Rhizobium sp. N324: one gene and its partner. The protein of the gene in region 1 interacts with the protein of each later gene in a pairwise test. Links are inferred from orthologs where the notes say so. Each region holds a gene or a part of one and is shown in the gene's direction. Other genes may lie near its edges.

Region 1 (2,958 bases):
CGCGGGCTCGGTCCCGGCGGGCGTGCGATCGACAAGGTGTTCCTCGAGGCGATCGGCTGGCGCGGCATCCGGCAGCGCAAACTGCATTTGCAGGAACTGATCGATCGCGCGCTGCAGCGCCTGAAAGCAGCCGGCCGCAGCACCCATATGCTCGACATAGCGGCCGGGCATGGCCGTTATGTCCTTGATGCGATCGAGACGGCTGCCGTGCGTCCCGATAGTGCGCGATTGCAGGATTATTCCCCCATCAATGTCGACGCCGGCCGTGCCAGCATTGCCGCGCGTGGACTGGGTGATTTCGTCAATTTCCGCCAGCAGGATGCTTTCGACGGTGAGGGGCTGGCAGCCATCACGCCGGCTCCGGATCTGGCGATCGTCTCCGGCCTTTACGAGCTGTTTTCCGACAATGCGATGATCGCCGCTTCGCTCGACGGGATTGCCCGCGCGATGCGGCCGGGTGGTCTGCTTGTCTACACCAACCAGCCATGGCATCCCCAACTGGAGATGATCGCCCGCGCGCTGACTTCCCACCGCGGCGGCGAGGCGTGGGTGATGCGGCGGCGGACGCAAGAGGAAATGGACCAACTGGTCGCCGCAGCCGGTTTCCGCAAGATCGAACAGCGCATCGATCAATGGGGCATTTTCACCGTCTCGCTGGCCGAGAGAGTCTGAGGATAAAACGTGGAGAAGGCACGTTCCACTTTTTCCCGGGCAGCACCGGTTCCCAAGCGGGCGGCGCTCTGGCTCATGTTCCTGGCGCCGTTCTTCTATCTCAGTTATGGCGGCGCCAATTGGCTGGCATCGCAACGCGCGCATGTGCCGAACGTCGCCTTCGCATGGGAAAGCGCCATTCCGTTCCTCGGATGGACGATCATACCATATTGGTCGATCAATCTGTTCTATGCACTCTGCCTGTTCATCAACACGACGCCGCGCGATGTGGATAGGCTCGCGCGACGTTATCTGACGATCCAGATAGTGGCCGTCGCCTGCTTTGTCGCGTTTCCGCTCGAAGCGACCTTCGTGCGGCCGGCAACGAGCGGCCTGCCCGGCTTCATGTTCGCCGTCCTCGGTAGTTTCGATAAACCGTTCAATCAGGCGCCGTCGCTGCATGTCGCGCTCCTGGTGGTGATCTGGGACCACCTCCGCGGCCGGTTGCCGCGCAGGGCACGGCTTCTCTGGCACTTCTGGTGTTTTCTGATCGGAGCCTCCGTGCTGACGACGTGGCAGCATCACGTCATGGACATACCGACCGGCATGCTGCTCGGTCTGTTCGCCGCCTGGCTTTTTCCGCGCGATGCCGGTTCGCCTCTCGCGAAGTTTGCGATGAGCGGCGATCCAAAGTCGCGCCGTCTCGGCGTCTATTATCTGTGCGGTGCCGTCGTATGTCTCGTCCTTTCAGCGCTCGGTACCTCTCTAACGGCCGCGGCACTTCTGTTGCTCTGGCCGGCTGTTGCGCTGGCGATCGTCGCAGTCGGATATTTCGGCGCCGGCCCGCAGATATTCCAGAAACGCGCCGATGGCCGGGCCACGCTTGCCAGCCGCTGGCTACTGGCGCCCTACCGGCTCGGCGCTCTCATCAACGTTTGGCTCTGGACACGCACAATGCCGGCATCGGTGGTGATCGCTGACGGCGTCCATTTCGGTCGTTTTCCGCGTCGCCACGAGGCCGACCGTTTTGCCACGGTGATCGACATGACCGGCGAACTTCAACGCCCCGGCGGAACACTCGCGCGCTGGTGCAGCTTTCCCACTCTTGATCTTGCAGCCCTCGACAAGATCCAGACGTTCGCTGCGGCGAACCACGTTGAGGCTGCGCGCCAGCAGGGACCGGTCCTCGTCTGCTGCGCGCTCGGTTTCCAGCGGAGCGCCTGCGTCATCCTGCGTTGGCTGCTCATCAGCCGGCGTTGCGAAAATCCAGCCGAGGCACTGCGGTTACTCGAACGGGTGGGGCGGCGCGTTCATCTGCCGGCTAGAAGTATCCATGCCGCAATGGAGGGCTTGCAATGACGCAGTGGAATGCCACAGCCTCGGCGGTTGCGCGCAGTCTCGGCCGCAATGCAATCTTCTGCGGGCTGACGGCGTTGCTGCCACTGATCGTCGGCCCGATCACCGCGGGATATCGAGGCTTCGCTTCGCCGCTCGGCTGGCTCTTGATGCTTATTTTCTGCGTGGTTGTTCTTGCGCTGGCGATCCATCTGCTTTTCGATGCGCTGTTGTTTCGCCTCGCGTCGAGCTACGAGACCGAGACGGCCGGTCTTGCTGCCGTCGACGACCTGTTGTTCCGCATGCAACTGCGCAAGCCTGACAGGGCACCGCCTGGCCTCGAGAGGCGGATTGCCGGATCGCGCCGCATCGTCTGGCACCAGCGTTTTGCGCTCGCCGTCTGTCTCGTGATTTTCGCGATCCTTCAGCTCAATGCGAGCGCCGGCCAGCCGCCAGCCTGAATAGCACGCCGTTCCCGTCCGGCATGGATTGCCCGCCATCGGCGCGTTCAGCTGACGCCGATCTCTCTGCTTCAGCCTTGCGGCGATATGATCGACGCGTTCACGTCGTTGATATCGCGTTTGCCGCAGAGCGCCATGGTGATGTCCATCTCCTTGCGGATGATGCCGAGCGCCAGCGTGACGCCTTCCTTGCCCATGGCACCGAGGCCGTAGAGGAAGGGACGGCCGATATAGGTGCCTTTGGCGCCGAGGGCCACGGCTTTCAGCACGTCCTGGCCGGAGCGGATGCCGCCGTCGAGATGGACCTCGATGCGGTCGCCGACGGCATCGACGATCGCGGGCAGCATGCTGATCGAGGACGGGGCGCCGTCCAGCTGGCGGCCGCCATGATTGGAGACGACGATCGCATCGGCGCCGGTATCGGCGGCAGCCTTCGCATCCTCCGGGTCGAGCACGCCCTTGATGATCAGCGGGCCGCCCCATTGCTCCTTGATCCAGGCGACGTCGGCCC
Region 2 (3,150 bases), 1.2 Mb from region 1 along the record:
GCCACCAGATGATGCTGTCAGGCGTCACCATGATTGCGCCGGAAACGGTCTTTCTCTCTTACGACACCGTCATCGGCCAGGATGCGCTGATCGAGCCGAACGTCGTCTTCGGCCCCGGCGCGGTGATTGACAGCGGCGCCGTCATCCATGCCTTCTCGCATATCGAAGGTGCCCATGTCAGCCAAGGCGCCACCGTCGGCCCCTTCGCGCGGCTGCGGCCAGGTGCCGATCTCGGCAATGGTTCGAAGGTCGGCAATTTCTGCGAGGTGAAGAATGGCCGGATCGGCGAGGGCGCCAAGGTCAACCATCTCACCTATATCGGCGATGCCATCGTCGGCGCCGGCAGCAATATCGGCGCCGGCACGATCACCTGCAATTATGACGGGGTCAACAAGGCTGAGACGGTGATCGGCGAAAACGCCTTCATCGGTTCCAACTCCTCACTGGTCGCCCCGGTAACGATCGGCGACGGCGCCTATATCGCCTCCGGCAGCGTCATCACCGCCGACGTCCCGGCCGATGCGCTGGCGCTCGGCCGTGCCCGGCAGGAGATCAAGCCCGGTCGTGCATCGCTGCTGCGCGAGCGCGCGCTCGCCATCAAGGCGGCGAAGAAGGCTAAGGCCTGAGGGGCGCTTTGCGTAACCGGCGGAAATTGAAAGTGACCGCCGAGGTGATTGATAACTAAGCGGGAATCGTTAGGACTGGCCTCGATTGTCGGAGCCTTGTGGGGATATTGCATGTGCGGAATTGTGGGGATCGTCGGAACTCAGCCTGTAGCCGGGCGGCTGGTCGATGCGCTGAAGCGTCTCGAATATCGCGGTTATGATTCCGCTGGCGTTGCCACCATCCATGAGGGGGTGATGGATCGCCGCCGCGCCGAAGGCAAGCTGTTCAACCTGGAAAAGCGCCTCGACGCCGAGCCGCTCCCAGGCCTGGTCGGTATTGCGCACACGCGCTGGGCGACCCACGGTGTTCCCAACGAAACCAATGCCCATCCGCATTTCGTCGAAGGTGTCGCCGTCGTTCATAACGGCATCATCGAGAACTTCTCCGAGCTGCGCGACGAATTGACCGCGAAGGGCGCGGTCTTCGAAACCCAGACCGACACCGAGGTCGTCGCCCAGCTGATGGCAAAATACCTGCGCGAGGGAATGGAGCCGCGCGCCGCCATGCTCCAGATGCTGAACCGGCTGACCGGCGCCTATGCGCTCGCCGTCATGCTCAAGGCCGATCCCGGCACGATCATGGCTGCCCGTTCCGGTCCGCCGCTTGCCGTCGGTTATGGCCGCGGCGAGATGTTCCTTGGCTCGGATGCGATCGCGCTGTCGCCCTTCACCAATGAGATCACCTATCTCGTCGACGGCGATTGCGCCGTCATCACCCGCGATAGCGTCGCCGTCATCGATTTTGACGGCAAGCCGGTCAAGCGCGCCCGCCAGATCTCGCAAGCGACCGCCTATGTCGTCGACAAGGGCAACCACCGCCATTTCATGGAAAAGGAAATCTACGAGCAGCCGGAGGTCATCTCCCACGCCCTCAGCCATTACGTCGATTTCGCCGAGAACACGATCGGCGCCAATGCCGCCGCGATCGATTTCAAGGCGGCGACCGGCCTGGCAATCTCGGCCTGCGGCACCGCCTATCTGGCCGGCCTTGTCGGCAAATACTGGTTCGAGCGTTATGCCCGCCTGCCTGTGGAGATCGACGTCGCCTCCGAATTCCGCTACCGCGAAATGCCGCTGTCGCCGTCGCAGGCGGCGCTCTTCATCTCGCAATCCGGCGAGACCGCCGATACGCTGGCATCGCTGCGCTATTGCCGGGAGAACGGCCTGAAGATCGGCGCCGTCGTTAATGTCCGCGAATCGACGATCGCCCGCGAATCCGACGCCGTGTTTCCGATCATGGCCGGCCCTGAAATCGGCGTCGCCTCGACCAAGGCTTTCACCTGCCAGCTGGCCGTGTTGGCATCGCTGGCGATCGGCGCCGGCAAGGCGCGCGGCACGGTGAGCGCCGAGGAGGAGAGGGCGCTGGTGCGCCATCTCGCCGAAATGCCGCGCATCATGAGCCGGGTGCTGAACCTCATCCAGCCGCAGATGGAAAGCCTGTCGCGCGAATTGTCGAAATGCAAGGACGTGCTCTATCTGGGCCGCGGCACCAGCTTTCCGCTCGCCATGGAAGGCGCGCTGAAGCTCAAGGAAATTTCCTATATTCACGCCGAAGGTTATGCCGCCGGCGAATTGAAGCACGGGCCGATCGCGCTGATCGACGAGAACATGCCGGTGATCGTCATCGCTCCTTACGACCGTTTCTTCGAAAAAACGGTCTCCAATATGCAGGAGGTCGCAGCCCGCGGCGGCCGCATCATCTTCATCACCGACGAGGCGGGGGCGGCGGCCTCGAAACTGCCGACCTTGGCGACGATCACTCTGCCTGTGGTCGACGAAATCATCGCGCCGATGATCTTCTCGCTGCCGATCCAGCTGCTCGCCTATCACACCGCCGTCTTCATGGGCACCGACGTCGATCAGCCGCGCAATCTGGCGAAATCCGTGACCGTGGAATAAGCCCGCGAGGATCCGATCTTCGCGCCGAAACATATTGTGCCACGCCCCGAATTCTGGCAGTTTTACCAGGCGGACAAGGGGGAAAGGCCGGCGTTCCGGCCTGTCCAGGACCGAGATGGAGCTCATCAGGAGAGATGACCGACAACACCCCCAGAATGCCGGTCGCGACCCGGCTGAGGAATAATTTTCTCGCAGGCCTGATCATCTGCGCGCCGATCGCGATTACCATCTGGCTGACCTGGACCTTCATCCACTGGTCGGACAGCTGGGTCAGGCCCTATATTCCTGCGCGCTGGAATCCGGAAAGCTATCTCAATTTCGCTATTCCCGGTTTCGGCCTGCTGATCGCCGTCGTGCTGATCACCGTCGTCGGCTTCCTCGGCAAGAACCTGATCGGCCAGAGCATCGTCCGTTTCGGTGAATCAGTCGTCCAGCGCATGCCCCTGGTGCGCACGATCTATCGAAGCGTGAAGCAGATTTTCGAAACCGTTCTGAAGGAGCAGGCGAACTCCTTCAAGAAGGTCGGCCTCATCGAATATCCCGGTCCCGGCCTCTGGGCGCTGGTCTTCATCGCCACCGATGCCAA

Evidence for each region.
Region 2: the proteins of AMK05_RS16470 (region 1) and glmS interact in binary tests that used the Escherichia coli proteins (3 or more experiments, as listed by UniProt). The link is inferred for Rhizobium sp. N324 from one-to-one orthologs.

The regions. Positions count from the first base shown.
Region 1 is NZ_CP013630.1:3,421,351-3,424,308, reverse strand. The notes cover bases 53-2,845. They hold AMK05_RS16470 (phosphatase PAP2/dual specificity phosphatase family protein), read left to right. Parts: upstream 53-681; coding sequence 682-2,010; downstream 2,011-2,845. Other genes in these bases: AMK05_RS16460 (alpha-hydroxy acid oxidase), read right to left, coding at 2,519-2,845; AMK05_RS16465 (hypothetical protein), read left to right, coding at 2,007-2,447; AMK05_RS16475 (bifunctional alpha/beta hydrolase/class I SAM-dependent methyltransferase), read left to right, coding at 53-672. In the rest of the region: more of AMK05_RS16475, read left to right, coding at 1-52; more of AMK05_RS16460, read right to left, coding at 2,846-2,958.
Region 2 is NZ_CP013630.1:2,234,148-2,237,297, forward strand. The notes cover bases 166-3,150. They hold glmS (glutamine--fructose-6-phosphate transaminase (isomerizing)), read left to right. Parts: upstream 166-737; coding sequence 738-2,564; downstream 2,565-3,150. Other genes in these bases: glmU (bifunctional UDP-N-acetylglucosamine diphosphorylase/glucosamine-1-phosphate N-acetyltransferase GlmU), read left to right, coding at 166-626; AMK05_RS10820 (DUF502 domain-containing protein), read left to right, coding at 2,699-3,150. Also shown: more of glmU, read left to right, coding at 1-165. UniProt on the Escherichia coli protein: Catalyzes the first step in hexosamine metabolism, converting fructose-6P into glucosamine-6P using glutamine as a nitrogen source.